Regions from separate parts of the Vescimonas fastidiosa genome, predicted to be linked through region 2. Evidence: a T-box and tRNA genes for the amino acid it is inferred to sense, from the RefSeq annotation. Region 2 holds a T-box; the other holds one or more tRNA genes.
The links. A T-box is a leader RNA that pairs with one kind of tRNA and senses whether it is charged. The one in region 2 lies ahead of tyrS (tyrosine--tRNA ligase), so its partner is inferred to be a tRNA-Tyr.

Region 1: it encodes a tRNA-Tyr, which carries the amino acid that the T-box ahead of tyrS (tyrosine--tRNA ligase) is inferred to sense. The anticodon was not compared.

What each region holds. Positions count from the first base shown of each region.
Region 1 is NZ_AP023416.1:183,494-199,260, forward strand. Features, by position in the region: gene hemZ (coproporphyrinogen dehydrogenase HemZ) at 1-1,423, shown strand, start outside; gene KI236_RS08000 (putative polysaccharide biosynthesis protein) at 1,452-3,038, shown strand; gene mazG (nucleoside triphosphate pyrophosphohydrolase) at 3,074-3,856, shown strand; gene KI236_RS08010 (HU family DNA-binding protein) at 3,922-4,197, shown strand; gene KI236_RS08015 (RNA-binding S4 domain-containing protein) at 4,264-4,521, shown strand; gene KI236_RS08020 (YabP/YqfC family sporulation protein) at 4,575-4,859, shown strand; gene yabQ (spore cortex biosynthesis protein YabQ) at 4,863-5,333, shown strand; gene KI236_RS08030 (septum formation initiator family protein) at 5,330-5,620, shown strand; gene KI236_RS08035 (S1 RNA-binding domain-containing protein) at 5,659-6,081, shown strand; gene KI236_RS08040 (gamma carbonic anhydrase family protein) at 6,417-6,905, opposite strand; gene KI236_RS08045 (pyridoxamine kinase) at 6,988-7,833, opposite strand; tRNA gene KI236_RS08050 (tRNA-Leu) at 8,046-8,130, shown strand; gene KI236_RS08055 (TetR/AcrR family transcriptional regulator) at 8,262-8,810, opposite strand; gene KI236_RS08060 (YitT family protein) at 8,889-9,770, opposite strand; gene KI236_RS08065 (sigma-70 family RNA polymerase sigma factor) at 9,926-10,222, opposite strand; gene KI236_RS08070 (hypothetical protein) at 10,203-10,436, opposite strand; tRNA gene KI236_RS08075 (tRNA-Thr) at 10,542-10,617, shown strand; tRNA gene KI236_RS08080 (tRNA-Tyr) at 10,634-10,718, shown strand; gene KI236_RS08085 (XRE family transcriptional regulator) at 11,232-11,984, shown strand; gene ymfI (elongation factor P 5-aminopentanone reductase) at 12,048-12,782, opposite strand; gene lspA (signal peptidase II) at 13,051-13,551, shown strand; gene KI236_RS08100 (RluA family pseudouridine synthase) at 13,520-14,437, shown strand; gene KI236_RS08105 (RrF2 family transcriptional regulator) at 15,021-15,443, opposite strand; gene nifU (Fe-S cluster assembly scaffold protein NifU) at 15,508-15,767, opposite strand, start outside.
Region 2 is NZ_AP023415.1:607,053-622,819, forward strand. Features, by position in the region: gene KI236_RS02955 (Asp23/Gls24 family envelope stress response protein) at 1-127, shown strand, start outside; gene nusB (transcription antitermination factor NusB) at 153-602, shown strand; gene xseA (exodeoxyribonuclease VII large subunit) at 609-1,868, shown strand; gene xseB (exodeoxyribonuclease VII small subunit) at 1,865-2,098, shown strand; gene KI236_RS02975 (polyprenyl synthetase family protein) at 2,098-2,970, shown strand; gene KI236_RS02980 (hypothetical protein) at 4,601-5,146, shown strand; gene dxs (1-deoxy-D-xylulose-5-phosphate synthase) at 5,162-7,021, shown strand; gene KI236_RS02990 (TlyA family RNA methyltransferase) at 7,011-7,814, shown strand; gene KI236_RS02995 (NAD(+)/NADH kinase) at 7,821-8,708, shown strand; gene argR (arginine repressor) at 8,698-9,150, shown strand; gene recN (DNA repair protein RecN) at 9,168-10,838, shown strand; T-box leader at 10,892-11,140, shown strand; gene tyrS (tyrosine--tRNA ligase) at 11,208-12,431, shown strand; gene queA (tRNA preQ1(34) S-adenosylmethionine ribosyltransferase-isomerase QueA) at 12,550-13,575, shown strand; gene tgt (tRNA guanosine(34) transglycosylase Tgt) at 13,600-14,733, shown strand; gene yajC (preprotein translocase subunit YajC) at 14,825-15,283, shown strand; gene KI236_RS03030 (hypothetical protein) at 15,410-15,767, shown strand, end outside.

The sequences.
Region 1 (15,767 bases), on a different replicon from region 2:
GGCCTTTTTCCCCCAGGAGCGCCCGGTATATGACCCGGCGGCCCGGGAGAAAAACCAGGCCACCGTCACCCTCTCCCAGGGAAAAAAATACATCACCGTCGTAACCACCCTATGCTATGCCGGGTGTACCAAGCGGGGCATCTCCCGGGTACTCTGGGACCCCTCGGCGGATGCCTATGCCGCCGAGCGCCTGCGCCAGCGGGCGGTGAAGCTGAGCTTCTTCAAGGCCGCCCGGCAGGTGACGGGGGTGACCCCCTCCTGGGGCGCCCTTACGGGTATCCGCCCGGCCAAGCTGGCGGCGGGCTACCTGGAGCAGGGCATGACGCCCCGGCAGGTGGACCGCCTCCTTCGGGACACCTATTGCGTCTCCCAGACCCGCCGGGAGCTGTGCATCGAGGCGGCCCAGGCGGGGCTGAAGGCCAAGGCGGAGCTGCACCCCGAGGACATCTCCCTCTATATCGGCATTCCCTTCTGCCCCACCCGCTGCGCCTATTGCAGCTTTGTGTCCCAGGCGGTGGAAAAGAGCTTCGGCCTTATGGAGCCGTACCTGGAGGTGCTGCTGGGGGAAATCACCCGAGCGGCGCAGATGGTGGAGGACCTGGGCCTGCACATTAAGAGCTTTTACATGGGCGGCGGCACCCCCACCACCCTCTCCGCCGGACAAATGGACCGGCTGCTGACCCACCTGAACCGCAGCTTTGACCTCTCCCACTGCGCGGAATACTGCATCGAGGCCGGACGGCCCGACACCATTGACCGGGAGAAGCTCCAGGTGCTTTTAGACCACGGCTGCGACCGCATCAGCGTGAATCCCCAGTCCCTGGAGGACAGTGTTTTGCAGGCCATCGGACGGCGGCACACGGCGGCGGACATTGAGCAGACCATGGGCCTGGCCACCTCCATGGGCTTCAAGCATGTGAATATGGACCTTATCGCGGGCCTGCCCGCCGACACCCCCGAGGGCTTCCGGCGGACTCTGGATAAGTGTCTTTCCTTTGGGGCGGACAACATCACCGTCCACACCCTGGCCCTGAAAAAGGGCAGCCGCATCCTCCTGGAGGGGCAGAAGATCCCCTCGGCAGAGGCGGTGGGGCAGATGCTGGACTACTCCGTTTCCGCCCTGCGCGGGGCTGATTTCCACCCCTACTACCTCTACCGGCAGAAGTATATGTCCGGCAGCTTTGAAAACATCGGCTGGTGCATAAGCGGCGCGGAGGGGCTGTATAATATCTATATCATGGAGGAGCTGCACAGCATCCTCTCTCTGGGGGCCGGAGGCTCCACCAAGATGGTAGACCCGGCGGCGGGCCGCATTGAGCGGGTGTTCCACGCCAAATACCCCAATGAATACATCACCCGACCGGAGAAGATCCAAAAAAATCTGGAGGACTTCGCCGACTTTTACCGCAGCATGAAAAAATAAACCGAAAGGGCCGGGAGGAGGGATGGCTTTGCCCCAGCGCAAGCAAAACTTCATGGAGGGCGCCGCCGTTCTGACCCTGGCCGTGGCCGTAACCAAGGTTTTGGGGGCGGTATATAAGATCCCCCTGGGAAACCTGCTGGATAAGGACGGCATGGCCCATTTTTATGTGGCCTACAATATTTATAGCCTGCTGCTCATTGTGTCCACGGCGGGCCTGCCCCTGGCCCTGTCGCGCCTGGTGTCTCAGGCGGAGGCCCGGGGCCGGGTGAACCAGCGCAAACGCATCTTCCGGGTAACCCTGGGGCTTTTCTGTCTGCTGGGCGTGGTGTGCAGCGCCGTGATGCTCCTGTTTGCCGAGCCGCTGTCCCGAGCCCTGCGGGACTCCCAGGCGGCTCCGGCCATCCGGGTGCTGGCCCCGGCGGTGTTTTGCGTGTGTATCCTCTCGGCCATCCGGGGCTATACCCAGGGCCGGGGCAATATGCTCCCCACGGCGGTGAGCCAGATCATCGAGTCCGCCTGCAAGCTGACGGTGGGCCTCACGGTGGCCTGGCTGCTGGTGCGGCAAGGGGCCGAGCCGGGCCGGTGCGCGGCGGGGGCCATCTCCGGCGTGACGGTGGGTGCGGCCACAGGCCTTGCCGTGCTGACCGTTTGGCTCCTGCGCAGCCGCAGCGGCCAGCGGGGGACGGATGTACCCCAGAGCCGCCGGGAGATCCTGCGCCGGGTGCTGCAAATCGGCGTGCCCGTTACCCTGGGCTCCGTGGGCATGAGCCTTATTACCCTCCTGGACCAGGCCCTGGTGCTGGGCACCCTGCAAAGCTCTCTGGGTCTCTCAGAGGCGAATGCCGCCGCGCTCTACGGAGAATACACCTTCGGCATGACCCTGTTTGCCCTGCCTGCGTCCTTTATGTACCCGCTGACCATCAGCCTGGTGCCCTCCATCAGCGCCGCCACTGCCGCCGGGCGGGGGGAGGCCGCCGCCCAAAACGCCGCCTCGGCCCTGAAGCTGGCCATGGTGGTGGCTCTGCCGGTGGGGGTGGGGATGTCGGTGCTGGCGGGCCCCATTTTACACCTGCTGTACCCGGCGGTGCCCCAGACGGCGGAGGCCGCCGCCTATCACCTGTGCATTTTGGGCATCGCCTCGGTGTTTGTGTGCCTGATGATCGCCACGGCGGGCATCCTGCAGGCCTACGGCAAGGAGCGGATCCCGGTCATCACCCTGCTTGTGGGCGGGGGGGTGAAGATTGCCGCCAACTACCTGCTGGTGACAGACCCGGCCATCTCCATCCACGGCGCGCCCATAGGGACGCTGCTGTGCTACGCCGTCATTGCGGGTCTGAATCTGCTGGCCATCGTCCGGGTGGTGCCCCATCGCCTGGGCCTGGGCGGCGCAGCGGGAAAGCTCCTGCTCTCCACAGCGGCCATGGTGGCAGCGGCCCGGGGCGGCTACGGCCTCCTCTCCCGGCACATGGGCTCCGGGGCCGCCACGCTCCTGTCCATTTTGGCGGCGGGGGCGGTCTATGTCCTGCTGGTGCTGTGCCTGGAGGTGCTGCGCCGGGAGGAGATTTTGCAGCTTCCCAAGGGCGAAAAATTGGCAAAATTTCTATTTAAGTCATGAAAAATATGAATTCCTATTGCAATAGAGGGGAAACTATGGTAAATTTTACGAGGAAGCCACGCTACGACTATGCGGATCTGCTGGAGATCATCCGGCTGCTTCGCTCCCCGGAGGGCTGTCCCTGGGACAAGGCGCAGACCCACGCCTCCATTCGCCGGGGCCTGCTGGAGGAGAGCTACGAGGCCGCCGAGGCCATCGACCTGGACGATGCGGCGCTGCTGCAGGAGGAGCTGGGCGATGTGCTGATGCAGGTGGTCTTTCACGCCGACATCGAGAAGGATCGGGGCCGCTTCACCATGGAGGATGTGGTGGACGGCGTGGTGAAAAAGCTCCTGTACCGCCACCCCCATGTGTTCGGGAGTGGACAGGAGGACAGTCCCCAGTCCGTTTCGGTGAGCTGGGATAAGCTCAAGCGGGCGGAAAAGGGGCAAAAGACCACAGGCGATGCCATGGACGCCGTAGCCCGGAGCCTGCCGGGCCTGTGGCGGGCGGAAAAGCTGCAGAAGAAGGCAGCCGACGCCGGCTTCGACTTTAAGGACATCTCCGGAGCGCTCTGCAAGCTGGAGGAGGAGGTCCGGGAGCTGCGCCAGGCCGTGGAAACGGGCCGGGGCGTGGAGGAAGAGCTGGGCGATGTGCTGTTCGCCGCCGTGAAGGTGGGCCGCTTTGCCGGGGTGGACCCGGAGACGGCCATAGCCTCCACCTGCGAAAAATTCATCCATCGGTTCCGGGCCGTGGAGGACGGGGCCCAGGGCCGCCCCCTGGAGACGCTGACCCCGGAGGAAATGACGGAGCTGTGGAACCGGGCAAAGAGATTCTGAAACGAGTATTCGTTTGGAATAAATCGCATAATCACTAAGGATAAAAATATGGGAGGAAATGTATTATGAACAAAACCGAACTGATTGCTGCTGTTGCAGAGAAGAGCGGTCTGTCCAAGAAGGACAGCGAGGCCGCCGTAGTCGCCACCATTGCCGCCATCACCGACGCTCTGAAGGCGGACGATAAGGTGCAGATTGTTGGCTTCGGCTCCTTTGAGGTGAAGAAGAAGGCCGCCCACATGGGCCGCAACCCCCGCACCGGCGAGGCCATGAAGATCGCTGCCAGCAAGAACCCCACCTTCAAGGCCGGCAAGGCTCTGAAGGACGCCGTGGCTGAGTAATTATCTGTCCTATCCCGGTGCCGGTGCGCTCTGCATCGGCACCGATTTTTTCCCAAGGAGAAAGCCATGCGACTGGATAAATATCTAAAGGTGTCCCGGCTTATAAAGCGCCGCACCGTGGCCAACGAGGCCTGCGACAATGAGCGGGTCAGCGTAAACGGCCGTGTGCAGCGGGCCAGCTACGATGTAAAGGTGGGCGACCGCATCAGCATCCGCTTCGGCCCCAAGGAGCTGCAGGTGGAGGTGCTCAGCGTCCAGGACAATGTAGGAAAGGCCGATGCCGCCGCCATGTACCGGGAGGTTTCGGCGGACAAACCGACATAAAAACCAAGACCTCACATACACTGGTAAAAACGGTGTATGGGAGGTCCTTTTTTATGGCATACGAGCTGAAGCAGGCGGCGGAGCTGAGCCAGCGCATTGACTTGACGGGGCGGGAAAGGCTGACGGTGACGGGCGTAGAGGATGTGGAGCGGTTTGACGAGCTGAGCGTGGTCATGCGCACGGCGGCAGGGGTACTGGTGGTGACCGGGGAGGACCTGCACATCGGAAAGCTCTCCCTGGACGGCGGCGAGCTGCTGGTGGAGGGACACATCGACGGACTGAACTATGAGGACGCGCCGGTGCGGAAGGGGTCCTTCTTCTCCAGGCTGCTGGGGTAAGGGATGGAGCTTTATATCCGCCTCCAGGTCCAAACCATCGCCGCGGCCCTGGCCCTGGGGGCGGCGGCGGTGCTGGTGTATGAGCTGCTGCGCACCGTGCGCCTGAACCGGCGCCGTCGCTGGGTGACCCACCTGACCGACGGGGTGTATGTGCTGGCGGCTTTCTGGGCGCTGCTGCGCTTCACCCTGTCCATCGGTCAGGGGGAGCTGCGGCTCTATGTGCTGCCCTGCACAGCCCTGGGCGCCCTCCTCTCCCGGCAGCTCCTGGCCCCGTTTTTTCGGGGCGTGTGGCAGTTTTGGTGGGGCGCGGCGGCGCAGACGGGCCGCTGGCTGTGCCGCCCGGTGATACTTTTTTTGCATTTTTGTAAAAAAGTATTGGTTTTAGCGCAAAAAAATATTGCCTTTTTGAAAAAAATCGGTAAAATAAAACTGTACAGGAAGAAAAATGCGGCGAAGGAGGCGAAGGACGCTTGAAGCAGGCAAGGAAGAAAAAGCGCAGCGCACCCATTACCCTGGTTGTGCTGGTGGTGCTGCTGGCCGTGGTGGCTGTGCAGCTCATCCGTGTATACGGGCAGCTGGGCGAGGCAAAGGCCCAGCGGGAGACCGTGAGCCAGCAGCTGCAGGAGCAGAAAAAAGAAAACAGCGACCTGGAGTCCGACCTGAGCAAGGCCGATGACAAGGAGTTTATCAAGGGCCTGGCCAAGGATCAGTTGGGCCTGGCCGAGGACGGCGAGCGCATTTTTTATGATGTAAACCACTGAGTGGAGAGACTGGGCTAAAGGAGAAAAAACACACATTTATGGATTTGGCGGTTGGGAATATCGTCACCGGAAAGGTGACCACCATCACAAAGTTCGGGGCGTTCATCGCCCTGCCGGAGGGAAAAAGCGGCTTGGTGCATATTTCGGAGGTGGCCCCCACCTTTGTCAGTGATGTGCATGATTTTCTGACAGAGGGCCAGGAGGTCACCGTGAAGATACTGGCCATCACGCCGGAGGGGAAGATCAACCTCTCCATCAAGCAGGCCATGCCCCGTCCCCAGCGTCCCGGGCGTCGGGAAGCCCCTGCCCGCCGGACCGCGCCTACCCCCGCCGCGCCCCCGGAGCCGGCGGAGCAGACCTTTGAGGACAAGCTCAAGCAGTTTATGTCCGTGTCCGACAGCAAGCAGTCTGAGCTCAACCGCTACATAGCCGGTAAACGCGGCGGCCGCCGCAGAAAGTAAAGCAAGCTCCCCGCACGATAAGGGCGGGGAGCTTTTCCTATGTCTATACGGGCCTACCATCGGTTGACAAGGGCAAACATGGTTTTGACGGGCAGAAATACGCCCATACCGCGTCAAGCCCCTTGGAAATACGACAAGTATTCCCTGCGGGTCTTTCCTTGTCTGGACGTATTTCTGCGCGGCAAAACTGCTTCGCACCTGCCAGCGATGGATTTCCGAGCGATTTTTGGCTTTTGAGCCGCAGGCGGGCTGGCGCCCGCCAAGGTGAGAAGGGCAAAAAGCGCCGCAAAGGCGCACTGGCAGGCGTGTTTGCCCTTGTCAACCGATGGTATCGCTTACTCTGCATACTCTGCCGCTTCCCGGCAGTAAAATTCGGCAGCGGCGCGGTTGGAGCGCACCTCTTCCTCCGTCAGAGCCCGGCGGACCTTGGCCGGGGAGCCGAATGCCAGACTGCCGTCGGGAATTTCCATCCCCTGGGGCACCAGGGCCCCGGCGCCGATGATGCAGTCCCGGCCGATTTTCGCACCGTTGAGCACGATGGCGCCCATACCCACCAGGGTATTATCGCCGATGGTGCAGCCGTGTAGAATGGCCCCGTGGCCGATGGTGCAGCCCCGGCCGATGCGGATGGGGAAGCCCGCATCGGTGTGGAGGACGCAGTTGTCCTGGATATTGGTGTCGGGGCCGATAAGCGTCTCCTCCGACTCCGAGCGGATCACCGCGCCAAAATAGATGCTGCTGCCCGGCCCGGCGGTAACATGGCCCCGGACGGTGGCATTCTCCGCCACAAAGGCGGCCTGGGGCAGCTTGGTTTTCTCAATCATAAAGGAACCTCCTTTTTCCCTCCGGGATGCGTTTTCCCGGATATAACAGCTGTAAATACAGGGCGCGTGGCACGCCGCCCCGCTATCCCTGTTTCATTTCCTCAGCCCCCCGCTTTGCCAGCCAGGGAAGGGCCTTTTCAAACTCCACGCCGTACCAGCTTGCCTCCGGGTCCGCCCGGGTGCAGCGGATGCACTCCAGGGTAAAGTCCACCGCCAGGGCCACCGCCTGCTCCAAGCTGCGCCCCTGCATCATGCCGCCCAGCACCGTAGCGGTGAAAATGTCGCCGGTGCCGTGGAAGCTGGCGGGGACCTTCTCGTTGAAATAGGAAAAATAACGGTCCGTCTCCCGGTTATAGGACATGGCGCCCAGACGCTTTTCATCAAAGCTGACCCCGGTAAGCACCACCCGGGGTGCCAGGGCCGAGAGCTTTTTCAGCAGCTGCCGTATAAACGCCTCGTCCGCCTCCTCCCGGTAGGGTGTGTCCGTCAGGAGGCAGGCCTCGGTGAGATTGGGCAGCAGCACATCCGCCCGGGCGCAAACCTTTTTCATGTACTGCGGAAAATCCGGCGCAAAGGGCTTGTAGAGCCGGCCGTGGTCGGCCATAGCCGGGTCCACCACCACCAGGGTGTCCCGGGCGCGAAGCAGGTCAAACACCTGACACACCGCCTCCGTCTGCCGGGGTGAGGCCAGGTAACCGCTGCAGAGGGCGTCCAGATGCACCTGCTGGCTCTGCCAGTGGCGAGCAATGGGCAGCAGCTCGTCGGTGAGGTCCCGGCAGGTGAAATCCGGGAAGATGGTGTGGGTGCTCAGCACCGCCGTGGGGATCACCGCACACTCCACCCCCAGCACCGAAAGCACCGGCAGCGCCACCGTCAGGGAGCATCGTCCCAGGCAGGAGATGTCCTGTATGCTTGCCACTCGCTTCATTGTCATTCCTCCGTTTAGCGGTTAATTACGAATAGTATACCATGATTCCGGATATAAAAACAGGACCAGTTTTGCGCTGACGGATAATACCAGATGAGGCCCGCGGCAAGAGACTCCCTTCCTTACCGCCATTGCAATCTCACCACTTTATCGGCCCTCCCGAAATAAATCTTGTGTACGGGAAAAGAATGTGCTATAATTTCGGAGAAAACGCGGGCATGATGGAATTGGTAGACATGCGAGATTTAGGTTCTCGTGCAGTGATGCGTTGGGGTTCGAGTCCCCATGCCCGCACCAGGCCGCCGCAGGTTCTCTTGCGGCGGCTAAATTTTTATCGTTAGCGCAGATCCTACCCCTTATCGGCCCTCTCCAAAAAAGCCGCCCAAAGGCGGCTTTTTCCGTTGATTCACATTGTTGTACCGAAGCCCTCACGCCTCTACCTGCACAGCGCTGGCCAGGAAGCTGTCAAACAGGTCGGCCAGCCGGTCCACGCTGGTATCGATGTCGTTTTCCATACGGTTCCAGAAAAACTGCATCACAAACCCGATGTAAGCATAGCGGCAAAAGGACGCCACGCTGCGCACCCGCTCCTCGGGCAGCTCCCGTCCCTGGGCCGCCTGCCGAGCCAGGCGGTAAAACACATCGTCCGTCAAGGAGAAGATATATCGCTCCATCCGGTCCCGGGACAGGCCGTCGAAAATGTGATATATAACCTTCGGATGGTCCTTGCACCGGTGCAGCACAGCCTTAGTGGCGCTTTTCCACTCCAAAAAAGAGTCTGCCGGGGCATAGAACTCCACCACCTGCCGAAACCAGGCGTCCAGCAGGGCGTAAATATCCTCATAGTGGTAGTAAAAGGTATTGGGGCTGACCCCGGCGCGCTTGACCAGAGCGGCCACGGTGATCTTGTCAAAGGGCAGCTCCTCCAGCATCTCCGCAAAGGCGGTCATAATGAGCTTTTTCGTGTACAGTGCCACAGCGGCACCTCCTGTGCAGTCAGTGTCTCTGTCTGTATTGTATCGGAAATGCCCCCAAAATGCAAGGGCTTTCGCCCATCAGCTCAGGTGCTTCTCGAAGTTGCCGCCCACGCGAACTCCCTCCTGCACGATGAAGAAGGCATTGGGGTCCACCTTGCGCACCTCCTGCTGCAGGGTCTGGATCTCGTACTTGCTCAGGCACACGCACAGCACCTGCAGGGGCTGATCCGTGTAGGCGCCGTAGCCCTGCCAGTAGGTCACGCCCCGCTCCAGCCGCTCCATGATAAACTTGGGCAGCTCCGTGTGCTTCTCCCTGGTGAAGATCAGCACCTGGACGGTGATGCTCTGCTGGTGGGTCCGGTCCAGAAACAGGCTGTTAAAGACCGTGTAAATGGTGGAATAGATGGCGGTGGCGGCATCAAAGAGCACCAGGCAGAGGGCGTAAAGCACGGCGTTGCAGGAGATGCTGAACTTGCCCACGGTGAAGCCCTTACCCTTCTTGCTCATGTACAGGCCCAGGATGTCAAATCCGCCGCTGCTGCACCCGCAGGTCAGCACGATGCCCCCGGCAAAGCCGTTGACCATGCCCCCCAGGAGGCAGCTGGTGAGGGTGTCCTCCACGATGGGGTGGGCCGGCACCGGTATCATAGTCAGAAACAGGGAGCAGCACACCGTGCAGGTCATCGTCCGCACCACAAAGCCCCGGCCCATGGTTTTCCACGCCAGTATGAGCAGCGGTATATTCAGCAGCAGGTACAGAACGCCGGAGATGTCGAAGCCCGGGTCCACGCCCAGCCTTTGGGTCAAAATGGAGCGAAACAGCTGGCAGAAGCCCAGCAGACCGCCGGTGTATAGATTGTGCGGCACCACAAACAGGTTTATGGATATAGCCATCAGCAGCACACCCAGAATTCCTATCCCCAGGCGCGCCCAGCGGTTATGCAGCGCTTTGCTGAACATGATATGCTCCTCCTTCTATCTGTCCTTTTTCTCATTATTCCCATTTCCCGGCCAAATGTCAATAGAAAAAAATCCGACTGCGGGAAAAACCATCCGGGTTTTTCCCGCAGATGTGCTGCGGAGCTGGCAGGGGAGGAGCCCCTGCGCCGTAAGGGTTATAGACTGTAGCGCAGGGACTTATAAAGCCGCTCTATGCTCCGGGCTAAGGACCGGGACACGGTGGACTTGTTCAGCCCCAGCTTTTCGGCGATGGCGGTGACGCTCATGCCGCCGGTGAAGCGCAGCCGCAGAATTTCCCGCTGCCTAGGCGTCAGCTCCTGCTGCACCGCCAGAGGAAGGTTGCTGAGCAGACGGCGGATGCGCTCCCGATTGTCGCCGGACTCCTCCTGCCGCCACAGGCACAGGCTGGCGATGTCGATGGGGTCGAAGGCCTCAGAGGGTGTAGTACGCATTTTTGTGATACCCCCTGTCGTAATAGCGGGCGGTGAGCTCCGCCAGCTGGCGGGACTCCCGGTGCAGCGGCTCCAGGTCCCGGATGCGCTGGCGCAGATGCTCCTCGTTCTCCCGACTCTCGCATTGGGCCTGGGCCCGGCGCAGATCCACGATCCGCTGGTGCAGAACCCGGGCCTGCTCCTGATACTGGTACGATAGCTGCTGTAGTGTCATAGTCTCCGTTCTCCTTTTCCATATGTAAAAATTTTGCGGGCCAAATGCACTTTTTTGTTGACAAAGCTCGCGGTTTGTGGTAGCATAATGTTCGCTGGTTGTTGTGCTGGTGTAGCTCAGCTGGTAGAGCAGCTGATTTGTAATCAGCAGGTCGGGGGTTCGAATCCGTCCACCAGCTCCAATTTCATAGATAATATGGGGGATTTCCCGAGTGGCCAAAGGGGACAGACTGTAAATCTGCTGGCGATGCCTTCGGTGGTTCGAATCCACCATCCCCCACCAAAAAGCCGATTGCAAAAGCGATCGGCTTTTTATTTTTGCGCTTTTCGCTATTCTCCTCCACGCAAACCCCTCGCCCTACCGCATTCCTTGTGCCCCTCCGTAGGGGCGGGGTTCTACCCCGCCCGCTCTTCCGCGCCCCTTGTAACGGACGCGGGGCGATGTGGGCATCGCCCCCTACAAAATCCTATCGGTAAGCACTTCGTAGGGCGGCACCCATGTGTGCCGCCGCACACGCACCCCTTGTAACCCCCCTGTCATTGCGAACCAGTGACCGATGTCACTGGTGTGGCAATCCGTTCTCCGTCCCCTTGCACCCGCTCCCGGGAACAACTTTTCTCACAGTATTCTCTATTAGTCACAAGGTTCTTGTCTTGCTTCTTACGGTATCACAAGTTTCTTGTTGTGTCAATACTTAATTTACAAGTTTCTTGTAATTATTGGTTGACAAGCACAAGAAAATAGGGTACACTGTGTCTGAAGATGTCGAATCATGTCAGAACGGGAGGAACGCGTATGGGATTCGGAGAGCAGCTGCGCAGGCGGCGCAAGGAGCTGGGCTACAGCCGGGAGGAGCTGGCCCAGAAGCTGGGCATCACCGGCTCGGCAGTGGGCAACTATGAAACCGGCGTCAGTGCCCCCCGGGAGAGCGTGCTGCTGCGGCTATTCGATGTGCTGCAGGTGGAGCCCAACTACCTGTACCGGGACTTTTACGCCGCCGGACGCCGGGGAGAGGGCGTCAGCAGCGAGGAGGCGTCCCTCCTCCGGAAATACCGGGAGCTGGGCCTCACCGCCCGGCAGACCCTGTGTACCATGCTGGATGCCCTGGGGGTTTTGCAGGCGGAGGCGGAGCAGGATCGGCCTGCCTCGGAGCAGCGGACCATCCCCCTGTACCGTTCCCCGGCGGCGGCTGGCTATGCGGCCCCGGTGTTCGGCGAGGACTACCAACTGCTGACCGTGGACGGGGAGGTTCCCGTGGGGGCGGAGCTGGCGGTGCGCATCCAGGGCGACAGCATGGAGCCCTACATCCGGGACGAGTCCGTGGTGTATGTAAACCACGATCCCCTGCGCTCCGGCGATGTGGGCATTTTCTGCGTAGACGGCGATATGCTCTGCAAGCAGTACTACCGGGACAGCCTGGGCACCGTGTATCTCTTTTCCCTGAACCGCAGCCGCAGCGATGCCGACCAGGTGTTCACCGCCGGCAGCGGCCGCAGCCTCACCTGCTTTGGCCGGGTGATGCTCCACAACCTTCCTCTCCCTATATAAAAAGCGAAAAACGGAGATGTTGCCCCCCTTACGGCAACATCTCCGAAAATTTTTTGACAGTTTTTAAAGGATAAAACCTCCATCGCAGGTAAGCACCTGCCCGGTGATGAAATCCGCCGCCGGATCGGCCAAAAACGCCACCGCCGCGGCAATATCCTCGGGCCTTCCCAGGCGGCCCATAGGCGTCTGCTGTGCCAGCTCCGGGAGCAGCTCCGGGGGCAGCTCATTCAGCATATCCGTGCGGATGACCCCCGGAGCCACGCAGTTCACCCGGATGTGGCTGGGTGCCAGCTCCGCCGCCAGGGACCGGGTCAGGCCGATGAGGGCCGCCTTGGTGGCGGAGTAGGCCACCTCGCAGCTGGCGCCCCGCTGACCCCAGATGGAGGATATATTCACAATGCAGCCCTCATGCTCGTGGAGCATGGCGGGCAGCACCGCCCGGCTGGTGTAGAAGGCTCCGTCCACATTCACGGAGAAAAACTCGTGCCAGCGCTCATCCGTCAGGTCCTGAAACAGGCACTGGCCCGCGATGCCCGCGTTATTTACCAGCAGGGAGACGGGCCCGAAGGTGTCCGCCACCGTGCGGACCATCTCCTCCACCTCCTCCCGGCGGGACACATCCGCCCGGCAGATCATGGCCCGGCAGCCCTCCGCCGTCAGCGCCGCCGCCAGCTCCTCCGCCTTGTCCCGGCGCACCCGGTAGCCGATGGCCACGGCCCAGCCCCGGTGTGCCAGCTCTGTCGCCACAGCCCGTCCGATACCCCGGGACGCCCCGGTGACCAACGCGATCTTTTCCATAATTTTCCACCCTCCAAAATAACATATTAAAAATAGTATAGCAAAATATCCCCGCAAGCGCAAGGAACGCCGTTGCAAATTTCCGGAGATGCGTGTATGATAAGAGCAGCAAACAGCGAAACCGGACTGCCGATAAAGTGGTGCCATTACGATAACGGTAAGGAAGGGCGTGTGAGGGAAACCCAAGAGGGGTGTCCCTCACCATTGAAATCTTAGGCAGCGGGGCGAAAAGACTTTTTCGACACGCTGACATAAAGGAGTATTGCATATGGTGTGGAGCATTGGGCTGCTGGCGGTCCTCATCGGACTGGATCAGGCTCTGAAATACTGGACGGTGACCCATCTGGCCCTGGGGGAGAGCGCAGAGCTGATCCCGGGCTTTCTTCAGCTGACCCGGCTGCACAACTACGGCGCGGCCTGGTCCAGTCTCTCGGGCAAGGTGGTGGTGCTGCTGGTGGTCACCGGTGCGCTGATGGTGGCCGTAGCCTGGCTGCTTATTAAGAAGATCGTGCGCCATCCCCTGGGCGTCACGGCGGGTCTGTTCCTTTTGGGCGGCGGCCTGGGCAATATGATCGACCGGGTCCTCCGGGGCTATGTGGTGGATATGCTGGACATTTCGCCCCTGTTTGACTACCCCATTTTCAACCTGGCGGATTGCTTCGTGGTGGTGGGCGCCGTGCTGGGCGCGGTGTACTACCTGTGGTTCTACGATAAATATGACAAGAAGGAGCGCACCCATGGACACAAGGACCCTGACGGCCACAACTGAATCCGCCGGGGCCCGGCTGGACGCTTTCCTGGCCGCCCGGCTCCCGGACCTGACCCGCTCGGCGGCGGCCCGGCTTATTGAGGGCGGCCTTGTCACCGTAGACGGTAAGCCCGCCGGGAAAAGTGCGCGCCTCACCGGCGGTGAAACGGTCTCCGTGACCCTTCCCCAAGCGGAGGAGCCGGAGGCCCGGCCCCAGGACATCCCCTTGGAGGTGGTCTACGAGGATGCGGATGTAATCGTGGTGAATAAGCCCGTGGGCATGGTGGTCCACCCGGCGCCAGGGCACCCGGACGGCACCCTGGTCAACGCCCTGCTGCACCACTGCGCCGGGAGCCTTTCGGGCATCGGCGGCCAACTGCGCCCCGGCATCGTCCACCGTATCGACCGGGACACCAGCGGCCTCATCATCGCCGCTAAAAACGACGCCGCCCACACCTGCCTGGCCGCCCAGCTGGCCGACCATACCCTGGCCCGGACCTACGAGTGTCTGGCCGTAGGCAATTTCAAAGAGGACAGCGGCACCGTGGATGCCCCCATCGGCCGCCACCGCACCGACCGGAAAAAAATGGCCGTGGTGCCGGACGGACGCCGGGCCGTGACCCACTGGGAGGTCATCGCCCGCTATCAGGGCGTCACCCACCTGCGCTGCCGGCTGGAAACAGGCCGCACCCACCAGATCCGCGTACACCTGGCCTATATCGGCCATCCCATCCTGGGGGACACGGTGTACGGGGCCAAAAAGCCCGTGCCGGGTCTGACGGGCCAGTGCCTCCACGCCACCGGCCTGCAGTTTCTCCACCCCTCCACCGGGGAGAAAATCACCCTCACCTGCCCCTTGCCGGAGGAATTCACAAAAATGCTGAAGAAATTGCAAAGTCAACGCTAACCCAAGAGAAAAGGCGACATGGATAAGCGGAAAGATAAAGGGCAAGCACCGGGCCGGGATAAACCCCCGCCCGGTTTGTTATTCGCACCCGTACCGCAGCCCTGTAAAACTCTCTGTCATTGCGAAGCCAGTGCGCACACTGGCTGTGGCAATCCGCTCCCCCGTCCCCTCGGCCCACTTGCTTAAAGGGGGCTGGCACGGCAAATCCGTGACTGGGGGATTCATTTCCCGCACCCACGGCAGGGCACACGGGCCCTGCCCTACAAAGTGTTGCGTTACCGGGCCCGGGCGGACAGGGTCGTCCGCCCCTACAATCGCTTTCGTAGGGGCGGGGTTCTACCCCGCCCGCGGGAGGGGCAGAGCCCCTCCCCTACGCCCCCCTTGCCCCCCTGTCATTGCGAGGGCGCAACGCGCCCGTGGCAATCCGCATCCCCCGTCTATGGCCCCCTTGCCTAAAGGGGGCTGGCACGGCAAAGCCGTGACTGGGGGATTCTCCCGCCGTACCGCACCTCTTGTAACGCCCCGCCCTGCGATTACCCCATCCGAAAAAATTCCCACGCCGGAAATCCGGCGCGGGAATTTTTTATCCTTTTATCTTCTTTCGTCCGTCCAAAACGCTTTGCAGGCTGATGCTGTCCAAATACTCGTTCACCACCTGCTCCAAACCCGCCCAAATGGGCAGGGTGTCGCATTCATGGCAGCGGGGACAGGCGTTGGGGGAGTGCTCCAGGCAGGCCACCGGCGACAGTCCCCCTTCGGCGGCCCGGAGAATTTCCCCCACCGTGTAGTCCGCCGGGTCCTTAGCCAGGCGATAGCCCCCCTGAAAGCCCCGGGAGGTCTGCAGCAGGCCCGCCCGATTCAGCACCGGGATGATCTGCTCCAGGTACTTTTTGGAAATGTCCTGCCGGGCGGCAATGTCCTTCAGGGCCACTACGCCGCTTCCCTGGTTTTCCGCCAGGTCCAGCATCATTCGCAGGGCGTACCGACCCCGGGTGGAAATTTTCATTCCTTACACGCCTCCCTCTTCACAGGGTCATAATACCACAATTTTATCCCTCTCACAAGGGGTCTCACACCATCCGGCAGCCCTCGCAGCTCTCGCAGTCGGGAAATTGGCTGTGGTCATAGGGGATGCCGCTGCGGTCGTAGTAATCCTTCACGGCGGACTTGATGGCCTCCTCGGCCAGCACGCTGCAGTGCAGCTTGTGGGCGGGCAGGCCGCCCAGAGCATCCACCACATCCTTGTTGGTAATGGCCAGGGCCTCCTCCACGGTCTTGCCCTTGATCATCTCCGTTGCCATGGAGGAGGAGGCAATGGCGCTGCCGCAGC
Region 2 (15,767 bases):
CTATGGCTATGTTTTGGCCGAGGTGGCCGGCAAGGTCCAAAAGACCGTCCTGGCCGCCCTGCAGGATATGACGGGCTTTACCATCCGCAGCGTCAATGTTATGATTGGCGGCATCTGCTTCGACTGAGTTCACAAAAGAGAGGAATATCCGTATGACACGAAACACAGCGAGAGAGATAGCCGTACATCTGGCCTACGAGTGGAGCTTTTCAGACCTCCCCGTGGAGGAGTTTCTGGATCAGCAGCTCAGCGCAGAAACTTTTTCCGATCTTGCACCGGAATATGAGCTCTATAACGAGATGCCCAATGAGAAGCAGCTGCTTTACATCCGCCGCCTTGTAAGCGGGGTCAGCGAACATGCTGCCGAGCTGGACTCTTACATTGAGAAATACGCCCAGGGCTGGCGTTTCGAGCGAATCAGTCTGGTGGCCTCGGCCATTATGCGTGTAGCCATGTTCGAGATGCTCTATATGCCCGATATTCCCCACGGCGTAGCCATCAACGAGGCCGTGATCATCGCCAAAAAATACGATACGCCTCAGGTGGCGAAATTCGTTAATGGCATTCTGGGCAGCTTCCTTCGCGAAGAGATCAAGGAATAAGCGTTTATGGCAGGCAGAGCAAATGCGCTCTGCCTGTTTTTGAGCAGAGGTGATGATTTGCAGCAGCATATATACCGCGTCAGCGAGGTCAACCAGCATATTAAGCAGCTTATCGATGCTGACCCCGGCCTAAATGCACTTTTGGTCCGTGGTGAGATTTCCAATTATAAGGTTTACCCCTCCGGCCACCACTATTTCACCCTCAAGGACGGAGAGAGTGCCCTGCGCTGCGTCATGTTTGCAGGTATGGCCAAATACCTCCGTTTCCGCCCTCAAAACGGCATGAAGGTGGTGGCCTCCGGCAAGATCAGCGTCTATCCTCGAGACGGCGGCTATCAGCTTTACTGTTCCCGATTGGTCTCTGACGGCCTGGGCGACCTGCACATCGCCTTCGAGCAGCTTAAGGAGCGCCTGTATGCCCAGGGTCTTTTTGATTCCGAGCATAAAAAGCCCCTTCCGGCCTACCCATGGCGCATCGGCGTGGTCACCAGTCCCGCAGGAGCGGCCGTTCATGATATGATCCGCATTCTCCGCCGCCGTTTTCCCCTGGCCAAGGTCCTGCTTCTTCCGGTCCGTGTGCAGGGGGAGGAGGCCGCCGGGGAAATTGCCGATGCCATTGCCTATGCAAACCGCTATCACCTGGCCGATGTCCTCATCGTGGGCCGGGGCGGCGGCTCTGTGGAGGACCTGTGGGCTTTTAATGAAGAAGTGGTCGCCCGTGCCATTTTCGATTCCCGCATCCCGGTCGTTTCCGCCGTAGGCCATGAACCGGATGTGACCATTTCCGACTATGTAGCAGACTGTCGGGCCGCCACGCCCTCCCATGCCGCGGAGATCGTCGTGCCGGATCAAATGGAGCTGCGCCGCAAGCTCCGCACCCTCTCTGTCCGCCTGGCCCAGAGCCAGCAGCACGCCATAGATATATGCACCCGTCAGCTCCGGCAAATGCAAGAAAAGCGTGTTCTTACAGACCCTATGGCCTTTTTGCAGGACCGGGCCGTGCAGCTCGACTATACCCGGGAGCGGCTTGCCTCCGCCCTGGAGCGCATTTTGGAAAAGCACACCCGCCGCTTCACCCATGCCGCCGCGTCCTTGGATGCCATGAGCCCTCTGCGGGTCCTGTCCCGGGGCTACTGCGTGGCTCAAAAGCAAGGGGGCACCGTTCTGCGCAGCAGCGACCAGGTGGAAATAGGGGAGGCCATCACGCTGCGCCTGGCCCGGGGCGGCCTGGAGTGTACCGTAACGAAAAGGGGAGAAGAGCCATGAAAAAACAGAGCTTTGAGGAAAATATGGATCGCCTGGAGGAGATCGTCTCTCTCCTGGAGCAGGGGGATGCTACCCTGGGCGAGTCCCTGACGCTATTTACCGAGGGCAGCAAGCTCCTGGCCGCCTGCCAAAAGGAGCTGGAAACCGCCCGGCAAAAGGTGGTCAAGCTCACCAAGGGTCCCGATGGCGCCCCTGTGGAAGAAAATTTCGTAATGGAGGACGAGGAATAATGGACTATCAGCAGCAATACAGCGCCTATCAGCAGGCTATTGAGACCTATTTAGACGGCATTTTTACCGCCGAGGGAAAGCCCTATGGACGGCTTCAGGAGTCTATCCGCTACAGCCTCCTGGCCGGCGGAAAGCGCATCCGCCCGGTGCTGACGCTGGAGTTTGCCCGTCTGGGCGGCATTGACTGGCATTTGGCCTTGCCCTATGCCTGCGCCCTGGAGCTTGTGCATAATTATTCGCTGATCCACGATGACCTGCCCTGCATGGACGACGACGATCTGCGCCGCGGAAAGCCCACCAACCATAAGGTCTACGGCGAAACCCTGGCTGTCCTGGCCGGGGATGCCATGCAGCCGGAGGCTTTCCGTCTCATTCTCCAGGCCCGTGGTCTTTCTGCCGACAACCGCATTGAGGCGGCCCTGCTTCTCGCCAAGGCCTGCGGCGCTGACGGCATGGTGGCCGGTCAGGTGCTGGACACTCTGTGCCATGTGGAGGACGAGGAGGGCCTCACCGGTTTGAACCGTCTCAAAACCGGTGTTATGATCTCCGCCGCCGCAGAGCTGGGCTGCGTTGCCTCCAATATGCCCGCCTATTGGCGCCAGCAGGCGGTAAAATATGCTGACCAGCTGGGCCTTGCCTTCCAAATTCGAGATGATATGCTGGATGTCATGGGTGATGAAGCCGTGTTTGGCAAGCCCATCGGCTCCGATAAGGACGAGGGAAAAATCACCTATGTAAATCTCAAGGGCCTGGACGGCTGTGCCCAAGAGGTTGAAAAGTGTACCGTCGCTGCCAAGGAAGCCATCCGCGACATCCCCGATCACGACTTCCTTTGGGAGCTGGCTGACCGTATGGTAGGCCGCAATAAATAAAGAAAGCCTTTTGAACGGACCCCCTGCTTCACACGCAGGGAGTCCATTTTTATACCCCACCGTAGGGGCCGGCGGTTGCCCACCGTCGCGCCAGCCGACTGACGGCCACTGTTGTGGCCGCCAATCGGGGCACTTCCTCGAAACCGGCTCGCTTCCTCTGCCACTGGCAGCGCTTCGCCGATTTCCCCGACGGCCCGTAAGCACTCCTTGCAAATTCCGTAGGGGGCGATGCCTACATCGCCCCGCACCCTGTACTACTTGTAACCCTCCGTAGGGGCGACCCTTGCGGTCGCCCGAGGGAGGGGCAGAGCCCTTCCCCTACGCACGCCACATGGAACCGACCACACTGGGCTGACAGAATCGTCCGCCCCTACAAGCCGTTCCGTAGGTGCCGATGCCTACATCGGCCCGAACCGGATTTTTCCCGCACCTGCGGCAGGGCACGCGGGCCCTGCCCTACAAAAAACTTGTAGGGCGGCACCCATGTGTGCCACCGACCACCGCACTTCTTGTAATATGTCATTGTGAAACCAGCGCGCACGCTGGTTGTGGCAATCCGCATCCCCCGTCCCCAAAGGCCCCCTCGCCTAAAGGGCCCTGGTACGGCGAAGCCGTGACTGGGGGATTCCACGCAGGCACTTTCTTGTCAAACCTCCGTAGGGGCCGATGATCCTGTTGCGGTGCCCAAAATTTTTGCGCTGCCTTACGGCGAACGCTTAAAATTTTGACCGCGGCCACTCGCTCACTTCGCTTCCTCTGCCACTGGCAGCGCTCAGTTCGCTCCCCACATCGGCCCGCCCATCGCACTACCAATAATCTCTCCGCAGGGCGTGGTGCCCTCCCTCCGTCTCCTACGCCCGCCTTTCCACTTGTCCTCTCCGTTCCGTTTCTGTTCAATTTGTATATTTCTATTGAAAACATGAATAAAGTGTGGTAAAATAATAAATCACTGAATGACGGTGCAGTATCCTAGTCAGATCTGCCGCCTTGTAAGAGGGGCCTAAAAATCCCTTTAAGGGCACAACTGTGAAGTCTCTGGTGCTTGCTTCTTACGCCCAGTTTGGGGTGGGTGCTGGAGGGAGGTGTGGCCAAATACCACACCTGCGGATTCAGGGCGCCTTCCAATGGCATGGAAGTCCCGACCCTGCTTTCGTGGAGACCTGCTCTTGTGCATAGGCGTACTCCCCTGGTGGTAAGCGACCTGTGTACGAAGCAGATTGAGAACCTGCAATGCGGTGCTACCCAGCCCTCGTGCTGTGAACGCTGTGTGCAGAGTAGCCTGCCTTGCGTGGAGTGGGTGAATGAGGGAGCCAAGCGGAAGCGTCCCCGGCCAGGGATGCTGTCCGATATTCCTCTGAAACCCCCTCTGCAAAAGAGGCTAAGAGACGGTTTGACTGCAGTGGAAATCACCTAGGCTGTCCCATAAAGGGCACCAGTGGGGTTGCAGTGCGGACTAAGTGGCAGTCGGGTCCTGCGGAGGGTAACACCGCAGCGCGGAGTTTAATGGGAAACCGCCTGATCGGCAACGAGAGGTAAGCCGCGGGGAAATCCAACCCGTACCTAAGCCGTAAGATTTACCATTGGTGCTACCGTCATTCAGCTTTTTATTCTTAATAAGTGAGGGATATTTTTGGCTGACCCAAATAAAAACAAAAAGTCCAAGGACCGGTGGCCCCTGCGCGTTTTTCTGATCGCGGTGGCCCTTTCTGCCGTTATGAGCTTTTGCTCCTCGGCGGTATTGGAGGACAGCGGCCTCTGGATTCCCATTCTGGTTCTTGTCATTTTCATTCTTCTCGGTATTGTTTTTGATATGATCGGCGTAGCCGTCACGGCGGCGGATCCCAAGCCCTTCCACTCCATGGCAGCCCACGGGGAGAAGGGTGGACGGGAGGCCATCCGCCTGCTGAATATGTCCAACCGTGTCTCCTCCCTCTGTAACGATGTGGTGGGTGATATCTGCGGCATCGTCAGCGGTTCTACGGCGGCGGTGATCGTGGTGGAGCTGCAGCAGAGCTTTAACCTCCGCAGCATTCTCGTCTCCATCGCTGTCACGGCACTGATTTCGGGCCTCACCATCGGCGGCAAGGCCGCCTGCAAGCCCATCGCCATCAACGACAGTACCAAGGTCGTATACCGTGTGGCGCGCATTATGAATGCGCTGCATCTGTTCCGTTAACGGGGGTAATTAGCCTTGATTTTAGAAAAGATCCGTGATCCGGAAGACATAAAACTATTGAATAGTGCCCAGGTGGACCGGCTTTGCCGGGAGCTTCGGGACTTTCTGGTGGAAAATGTGTCGAAAACCGGTGGTCATTTGGCCTCCAACCTGGGTGTTGTGGAGCTGACGGTGGCTATCCATCGGGTGTTTGACACCTCCAAGGACCGTCTGGTTTTTGATGTGGGACACCAGTGCTACTGCCATAAGATTTTGACCGGGCGACAGTCGCTGTTTCATACATTGCGGCAGTTGGGCGGTCTTTCGGGTTTTCCCAAGCCCTATGAGAGCGAGCATGATGCTTTCGTCGCAGGCCACGCTTCCAACTCCGTTTCTGTAGCCTTGGGTATGGCCCACGCCCGAACCTTGCTCCACGAGGATTACAGCGTTATCGCCCTGATCGGTGACGGTGCCATGACCGGCGGCCTCAGCTTCGAGGGGCTTAACGATGCCGGCGCCTCCGGGGAGCCCATGATCGTTATTCTCAATGACAACGGTATGTCTATCGACGCCAATGTGGGCGGTCTCAGCCGCCACCTGTCCCGCCTCCGCTCTGAGGAGGGATACAATAATTTCAAACGATGGTATAAGGATAAGCTTCAGGGAGACTCACCCGCCAAAAAGCATCTGTACAATGCCAGCTCCCATGTGAAGCACTGGCTCAAGAGCAATCTCCTGCCTGAAAGCACTATGTTTGAAAAAATGGGCTTTTCCTACATGGGCCCTGTAAACGGTCACGATGTGCAGAAGCTGACCCAGATGCTCACCTGGGCCAAGGAGAAAAACGGGCCCGTGCTGCTCCATGTGCTTACAGAGAAGGGTCGTGGCTACTCCTACGCCCGGCAGGACCCGGAGCGGTTCCACGGCACGCCGCCCTTTGACCCGGCAACCGGCAAGCCGCTGCGTCAGAGCAAGCCCTCTTTTTCCTCGGTTTTCGGCGAAGCCCTTGTGGAGCTGGCCCGGGAGGATAACCGCATTTGCGCTATTACCGCAGCCATGACCTCCGGCACGGGTCTGTCCCGATTTGCCAAGGAATTTCCCGATCGTTTTTTCGATGTGGGTATCGCAGAGGGACATGCGGTGGCTATGGCGGGCGGCATGGCCAAGCAGGGTCTGATCCCGGTTTTTGCTGTGTATTCCAGCTTTTTGCAGCGGGGCTTCGATATGCTCATTCACGATATTTCCCTGGATAATCTCCACGCGGTTTTCTGCGTGGACCGGGCCGGTTTGGTCGGTGCAGACGGGCAAACACACCATGGCTGCTTTGACCCGGCGTTCCTCTCCCAGGTACCGGGAATGACGGTTTTATGCCCCTCAAGCTTTAGCGAGCTAAAGGAAATGCTGCATTTTGCCCTATTTTCGGTGACAGGACCGGTGACAATTAGGTACCCTCGCGGTGCAGAATCGGTGTACAAAGGGTGCAGTTTGCCGGTGCAATTTACACCGCTCCGGGAGGGTTCGGATTTTACCGTTTTAACCTATGGCATTTTGGTAAATGAGGCACTGAAGGCGGCGGATATTTTGGAAAAATCCGGAATCTTCATACGGGTACTGAAGCTCAACCGCATTGCGCCCCTTTCGGCGGATGAAGTTTCCGCTATGCTGAAGGGGACCACCCGGCTTTTGGTGCTGGAGGACTGCCTTGACGCCGGGTGCGTTGGGCAGCGAGTTGCGGCTCTGGCTCTGGAGGCCGGGGTAAAGCTGGACAAGCTGATTTTGAGAAACTGCGGCTCGACTCTGCCCACCGAGGGCAGCGTAGAGCAGCTGTACAGCTCACGGAAGCTGGACGGGGTCGGTGTGGCCGCGTCTATTGAGGAGGCGCTGCATGAGCAATAAGACTCGGCTGGATGTTTTGCTGACGGAGAGGGGACTTCTGGATTCCCGGCAGAAGGCTCAGGCCACCATCATGAGCGGCATCGTGTTCGTGAATGGACAGAGAGTGGACAAGGTAGGTACGGCGGTTTCCAATGACGCCCTGATCGAGATTCGCGGCACCACCTTACCCTATGTGAGCCGGGGCGGTCTGAAGCTGGAAAAGGCTATGCAGACCTTTCCGCTGACTCTTACAGGCAAGATCTGCGCCGACATCGGTGCTTCCACCGGCGGCTTTACGGATTGTATGCTGCAAAACGGCGCAAAGAAGGTATATGCCGTGGATGTGGGCTACGGGCAGCTGGATTGGAAGCTGCGCAATGATGCGCGGGTGGTATGCATGGAGCGGACCAACGCCCGATACCTGACCCACGAGGAGATTCCGGAGGAACTGGACTTTGCCTCCGTTGATGTATCCTTTATCTCCCTGAAGCTGATTTTTCCCGCGCTGTATGGGCTTTTGCGGGAGGGGGGCGAAATCGCCTGCCTGATAAAGCCGCAGTTTGAGGCCGGCCGGGAAAAGGTGGGAAAAAAGGGTGTTGTCCGAGACCCCGCCGTGCATTTGGATGTGCTGGAGCACTTTCTGATCCATGCAAAGGAAAATCACTTTACAGTGCTTGGAATTACTTATTCTCCCATACGAGGGCCCGAGGGAAACATCGAATACCTGGGCTTTTTGCGCAAGAGTGAGGAGCCGGATGCGGCGGTGGATCTGCAGGCTATCGTGGAGGCATCTCACACAGCCCTGAAGGAGTAAACGAATATGAGTAAGCCGAAGAAAATCATCCTGTGCCCCAATCCTTACAGGGACAAGGATATGACGGTGGCCGCCCGGTCTAAGGAAATTCTGGACCAGGAGGGCTTTGAGACCGTGGTGTGCCTGCCCTTTCAAAAGGAGGGGTATGGCGCGGAGCTGGGTGTTCCCATCCAGCAGCTGGACCGGGAAATTAAGAGGGCAGACCTGCTCATTGCCTTCGGCGGCGACGGGACCATTCTGCACCTGGCCAAAACGCTGGCCATGAACCGGGTGCCGGTGCTGGGCATCAACCTGGGAAGCCTGGGCTTTATGTCTGAGCTGGAGCCGGACGAATTGGAGCGGCTAAGAGACCTGAAAAACTGGGATCTCTCCATTGAGAACCGCATGATGCTGGATGTATCCGTGGTGCGGGACGGTCGTACGGTGTATAATACCATTGCCCTGAACGACGCGGTCATCTCTAAGGGCTCCATCGCCCGGGTGGTGCGGCTGGAAATTTACACGGAGGAGGGCTTTCTGACCTGGGTGGGAGGCGACGGCGTCGTGATCTCTACGCCTACCGGCTCCACCGGCTACTCTATGGCCACCGGCGGCCCCATTGTGGAGCCTACGGCCCGGAACATTCTCATCAGCCCCATTTGCCCGCATTCCACCCGTTCCAGCAGCTATGTGCTGGATCCGTCCCATGTGATTCATGTGAAGGCCCCGGATGCCAACAGGAAATTCGTATACCTTTCCTCCGATGGCAGCAAGGCCTTTTCCCTGAAAAACAACGACACGGTGCAGGCAAAGCTCTCCAGCCACTCTATGAAGCTGGTGCGCCTGTCAAAAAAGAGCTTCTGCGAGATCCTGGATAAAAAAATGGCTATGGAGGCTGCAAAATATGAAAAATGACCGTCAAAAAACGATTCTTTCCATCATTGCCGAGGAAACGGTGGAGACCCAGGAGCAGCTTCTGTCGCTGCTGCTGGAACGGGGCATTGTGGCAACCCAGGCAACGATTTCCCGGGATATTAAGCAGCTCCACCTTGTCAAGGCTCCGGCAGGGCAGGGGAAGTACCGCTATGCGGTATCCGACCATGGGTCAAAAATCCATGTGGCGGATAAATTGCAGACCATTTTCCGAGAGAGCATTGTAAATGTGGATTACGCGCAAAACCTGGTGGTCATCCACACCATGTCGGGTCTGGCTAACGGGGCGGCGGCTGCCCTGGACGGCATGGAGATCGACCAGCTTATCGGCACCCTGGCCGGAGACGACACGGTGCTGATCATTATGCGTGACAATGAGAGCGCCGCGGAGCTGGCCACCAGCATCCGAACGATGCTGCACTGAGACGAAGGGAGCACAATATGCTTGATCTGCTGCATATTGAGAATATTGCCATCATTGAGCAGGCGGACATCGCCTTTCGGCCCGGATTCAACGCCCTGACGGGTGAGACGGGCGCGGGCAAGTCCATTGTCATTGACGCCCTCAGCGCTGTTTTGGGGCAGAGAGCATCCCGGGAGCTGATCCGCACCGGGGCGGATCATGCCTTTGTGAGCGCAGTGTTTTCCCATATCCCCGAGGGGTTGGGAGAGGACCTGGGCGTAGCGGACGCCCAGGAGTGGCTATTGCAGCGGGAGATCTACACAGACGGGAAAAATGTCTGCCGCTGCAACGGGCGGCCCATGACCGTGACCCAACTGCGCACCCTGGGCAGCCGCTTGCTGAACATCCACGGTCAGCACGACGGGCAGCAGCTTCTGGACGAAACGCAGCATATTGTATACCTGGATCAATACGGAAGGTATGAGCCTTTACAGTCGGCTTACTCTGCGCAGTTTTCTGTGCTGCAGGATATCCGAAGGAAGATATCCGACCTGGAGATGAATGAGGCGGAGAAGGAGCGGCGGATGGACTCGCTGCGGTTTCAAATTGCCGAGCTGGAGCGGGCTAAATTGCAGCCGGGTGAGGACGAGGAGCTCAGTGAGCGGCGAAATCTGCTGCGCAACAGCGAGAAATTCATCTCTGCCTTACAGGGGGCTGACTTTTGCCTGAATGGCGGAGACAACGATGCAGGAGCTCTGTCGCTGCTGCGACAGGCGCAGGAGCATCTGGCCTCGGTGCGGAACCTGAGTGATAGCTTTTCGGAGCTTCACGACCGCCTGGAGGGAATTTACAGTGACCTGTATGACATTGCCTACACGGTACAGGACAAAAAGGAAGAATTTGAGTTCACGCCCGGAGAGCTGGATGCCGTGGAGGGCCGATGCGACCTGCTGTACCGGCTGAAAAAGAAATACGGCGCTACAGTGGAGCAGATGCTGGAATACTTGGATAAGTGCCGGCAGGAGCTGGACGAGATGACCTGCGCCGACGACACCCTGGCGCACCTTAAAAAGCAGGAGGAAAAGGCCCGGAGGGAGGTCATGGCGGCGGCCGGTGAGCTGTCCCGACAGCGAAAGGCCGTAGCTAAGGAGCTGGAGCAGCGGATCTTAACGGAGCTGCGGGAGCTGAACATGGGCTCCATCCGGTTTGAGGTGGCCTTTGAGGAAAAGAAGCCGGATGCCAGCGGCATAGACGAGGTGCGGTTTTTGATGTCGGCCAATGTGGGCGAGGACCTGCGGCCCATTCAGAAGATCGCCTCCGGCGGCGAACTGGCCCGGATCATGCTGGCTATGAAGAATGTTTTTTCCAGTCAGGAGCGCATCGGAACCATGGTATTCGACGAGGTGGACACCGGCGTTTCCGGCCGGGCGGCCCAAAAGGTGGCGGAGAAAATGGCGCGCATCTCCCGGGAAAAGCAAGTGCTGTGCGTGACCCATCTGCCTCAGATCGCGGCCATGGCCGACACCCATTTCTCCGTGGAGAAGGGGGTAAGCGATGGGCGTACCTTTACAAAGGTGCAGGAGCTTTCCCGGCAGCAGCGCCGGGAGGAGCTGGCAAGGCTCACCGGCGGCGAGCAGCTCTCCCAGACCATGCTGGACGGGGCCGAGGAGCTGCTGGCAGCGGCGGAGAAGTTCAAAAAAACCGTGTGAGAAACGGTTGACAAATGCGAAACCGTTTAATATAATGGTAAATAATTTCATATACCACAGTGCTGATGGGAAGAAGTAGCGCTTTTTGACCCCTGCCAAGAGAGACTCCGGGCGGTGCGAGGAGGAGAGGGGAGAAGCGGTGAATACATCCCGGAGCTGCCTTCCAAACGGACAAAGATCTCAGTAGGAATGTGTCGGGTGCGCCCGTTACAGCGTTTGGGTGTCTGACACCCAGTGAGGCCGCTGACCGTGAGGCTGCGGCGAATATGAGGTGGTACCGCGATTTTTACATCGCCCTCTGTCTATGGAGACAGGGGGCGTTTTTTCTCCTGTCGGAACAAAATTCACAGAAGAAAGGAACAAAGAGACATGGGTATTTATGAGGAATTGGTTGGCCGGGGGCTCATCGCTCAAGTGACCAACGAGGACGAGATCCGTGAAATGGTGAACAACGGAAAGGCAACCTTCTACATTGGATTTGACTGCACAGCGGATTCGCTGCATGTGGGGCATTTTATGGCCCTGTGCCTGATGAAGCGGCTGCAGATGGCCGGAAACAAGCCCATCGCCTTGATCGGCGACGGCACCACCATGATCGGTGACCCCTCCGGGCGGACGGATATGCGCAAGATGCTGACGAGAGAGGACATTGTTCACAACGCTGAGTGCTTTAAGCGGCAGATGGAGAAGTTTATCGATTTCTCCGATGACAAGGCACTGATGCTGTATAACTCCGAGTGGCTGATGCCGCTGAACTACATTGAGCTGCTGCGGGAGGTAGGCGCGTGCTTCTCTGTGAACAATATGCTGCGGGCGGAGTGCTACAAGCAGCGCATGGAGAAGGGCTTGAGCTTCCTGGAGTTCAACTACATGATCATGCAAAGCTACGACTTCTACTACATGTTCCAGCACTATGGGTGCAATATGCAGTTCGGCGGAAACGACCAGTGGTCTAATATGCTGGGCGGCACAGAGCTGATTCGCCGTAAGCTGGGTAAGGACGCCCACGCCATGACCATTAACCTCTTGCTGAACTCCGAGGGCAAGAAGATGGGCAAGACCGCCTCCGGCGCCGTGTGGCTGGATCCTAACAAGACCAGCCCCTTTGAGTTCTATCAGTACTGGCGGAATGTGGATGACGCGGATGTTATTAAGTGCCTGCGGATGCTGACCTTCCTGCCGCTGGAGGAGATTGACGCTATGGCCGACTGGAAGGATGCCAAGCTCAACGAGGCCAAGGATATTCTGGCCTACGAGCTGACGAAGCTGGTACACAGCCAGGAGGAGGCAGACAAGGCCCGAGAGGCGTCTCGGGCACTGTTCTCCGGCAAGGGGGACGCCACGCATATGCCGGCTACCCAAATTGCGGCAGAGAAGCTGGCAGACGGCAAGATCGGCATTATGGCACTGCTGGTGGAGTGCGGACTGTGCGCGTCCAACAGCGAGGCCCGGCGCTTGGTGCAGCAGGGAGGAATCAGCGTGGACGAGACAAAGGTGGAGTCCATCGATGCAACCTTTGACGCAGAAGCTCTCAGCGGTGACGGCGTTATCATCAAAAAGGGAAAGAAAGTGTTCCACAGAGCATTTATCTGAGATTTGACTAAATCGGGCTCTTCGCCGCGGCGGGGAGCCCTTTTTCCTTGAAATTGAACACGGGATATAGTATAATGGCATGGAATAAATTCCATATGAGGAACCGGGATGAAACAATATGAAAACAAGTGATTTTAATTTTGAACTGCCCCAGGAGTTGATTGCACAGACGCCTATTGAAAAGCGGGATGCATCTCGTCTACTGGTGCTGGATAAAAACAGCGGTGCTTGGGAGCATCGGCATTTTTATGATCTGCCGGATTATCTGCACAAGGGAGACTGCCTGATTTTGAACGACTCCCGTGTGCTGCCGGCACGGCTTCTCGGGCAGCGGCTGCCGGGAGGCGGCGCCTGCGAGGTGCTGCTGCTTATTGACCGAGGTGATAAGACCTGGGAATGCTTGGTTCGGCCCGGGAAGCATCTGCGCCGGGGAGCCAGGCTCAGCTTCGGTGACGGAGAACTGACAGCGGAAGTGACCGAGGTTTTGGAGGGCGGAAACCGGCTGGTAAAGTTTAACTATGAGGGGATCTTTCTGGAGGTGCTGGACCGGCTGGGGAAAATGCCCTTGCCGCCTTACATCAAGGAAGAGCTCCAGGACCGGGAGCGGTATCAGACGGTATACTCTAAGGTAGTCGGCTCGGCGGCGGCACCTACGGCGGGGCTGCACTTTACGGAGGAACTGCTGCAAAAGGTGCAGAAGATGGGCGTGAAGGTAGGTTATGTAACGCTCCATGTGGGGCTGGGTACCTTTCGGCCTGTAAAGGAAGATGACATTACAGACCACCTGATGCATAGCGAATACTGCGTGATCCCCCAGGAAACTGCGGATCTGATCAATGAGACGAAGAAAAATGGGGGCAGGGTTATCTGCGTAGGAACCACCTCCTGCCGAACGGTGGAATCCTGGGCCGGAGAGGACGGTACCATGCGTGCCTCGGCAGGATGGACCAACATTTTCATCTATCCGGGATATAAGTTCAAGGTCTTGGATGCACTTATTACCAATTTTCATTTGCCGGAATCTACACTTATTATGCTGGTATCGGCTCTGGCGGGCCGCGAAAATGTATTGCGTGCTTATGAAGAGGCCGTACGGGAGAGGTATCGGTTTTTCTCCTTCGGCGATGCGATGTTTATTCACTGAATTCTGAATCAAGGAGTTTATTCCATGTTTAAGGTCATTAAAAAAGAGGGAAGTGCCCGGCGGGGCGAGTTTCAGTGCGCCCACGGGGGTGTAGTACAGACGCCGGTTTTTATGAATGTAGGCACCCAGGCGGCTATCAAGGGAGGGCTCAGTGCCTTTGATCTCAAGGACATCGGCTGCCAAATCGAGCTGTCCAACACCTATCATCTGCACCTGCGGCCCGGGGACGATGTGGTGCGACAGATGGGCGGACTGCACCGGTTTATGCGGTGGGACGGACCCATCCTGACAGATTCCGGCGGGTTTCAGGTGTTTTCCCTGGCCAGCCTGCGCAAAATCAAGGAGGAGGGCGTGACCTTTGCCTCCCATCTGGACGGACATCGCATTTTTATGGGACCGGAGGAGAGTATGCAGATCCAGTCCAACCTGGGCTCGGATATCGCTATGGCTTTTGATGAGTGCGTGGAAAATCCGGCGACCTACGAGTACGCCAAGGCCAGCTGTGAGCGGACGCTGCGGTGGCTGGAGCGGTGCAAAAAAGAGCATGACCGTCTCAACGGGCTGCCGGGCACCGTGAATCCGGGGCAGATGCTATTCGGCATTAACCAGGGGGCTACCTTCCCGGACCTGCGCATTTGGCATATGCAGGAGATCGCAAAGCTGGACTGCGACGGCTATGCAATCGGGGGTCTGGCTGTTGGTGAGCCTACGGAGACTATGTACGAGATCATTGAGGCGGTGGAGCCATATATGCCCGCAGACAAGCCCCGGTATCTTATGGGTGTGGGCACGCCCAGCAACATCATTGAGGGTGTGGCAAGGGGAGTAGATTTCTTTGACTGCGTGATGCCGGCTCGAAACGCTCGACACGGAAAGCTCTTTACCTGGCAGGGGACGCTGAACATCAAAAACGCCAAGTACAAGCTGGACGACGGCCCCATTGACCCGCAGTGCGACTGCCCGGTGTGCAGGCAGTTTAGCCGGGCTTATGTTCGGCATCTGTTTGCAGCGGAGGAGATACTGGCCATGCGTCTGGCGGTAATGCATAACCTGTATTTTTATAACAAGCTGACCCAAAAAATCCGGGATGCACTGGATGAGGGACGGTTTGCGGCATTCCGAGCGGAGTACAGCGAAAAGCTTTCACAAAAGATATGAAAAGAATCCGTGAACAGACCGAAAAGGTCTTGCAAAATTCCCGGTGATTCTGTATAATACAGTCATATTGTAAAAAAGGAGATTATGTCCCATGTTTGAAATCGCATATGCGTCCAGTTCCGGTACCGCCGCCGGTGGTAGCGGAATGACTTCCATCCTGATGATCGTTGTCATGCTGGCCATTTTCTATTTCCTGCTGATCCGTCCCGAGAATAAGCGCAAAAAGCAGGCTGAGGAAATGCGCAGCTCCCTGAAGAAGGGCGACTGGATCACTACCATTGGCGGTGTGTATGGCCGCGTGGTCACCATCACGGACCGCACTGTTGTTATTGAGACCAGCGAGGATCGGGTTCGTGTGGAGTTTTTGAAGTCCGCCATCGGTTCCGTGGGTACCCTGGATGAGCAGGCTGCCGCTGCCGCCGCTCCCCGCCGCGGTAAGAAGGCCGCTGAGCAAGTGGAGGAGGAGGCTCCCACTGCTGAAGTGGAAGCACCTGCCGAAGAGGAGACGACCGCTGAGGAAGCTGCTCCCGCCGAGGAAAACAAGGAATAATCCCAGCGTGTCGAAAAATTCTTTTCGCCTTGCTGCCTAAGTTTTTGAAACTTTGAAATAGCTTCAAACATAAATTAAAACCTCTCCCAATATGCTGAAACAGCATGAGTTGGGGGAGGTTTTTTTATGCGCATCGGGACATGGATCAACAAGAGGGTAGGGCTGGGTCTGCTGCTCAGTGTGTTGCTGTGCGTGGCGGGTGCGGCACTGGGGGCCCTGCTGGAGAGTAAAGAACTATTGCAGGAGAGCCAGGAAGGTGTGTGGATGTGCGTCACCTGGGCCGTGGCGGCCTTCGTAGGCTGCCGCTTTTCTCTGCAAAATACGGAGGGGAGGCTGGCTCACATCGCCGTGCAGGGCGCGCTGCTGTATCTTGCAGTGTGGTGCGGAGCGCTGGCCGCCGGAACCGATATGCAATTTAGAACGAACGGGTGGTATATTACAGCCTGTATATGGGGCGGGGCGGTGGTCTCTGCCATACTGCCGG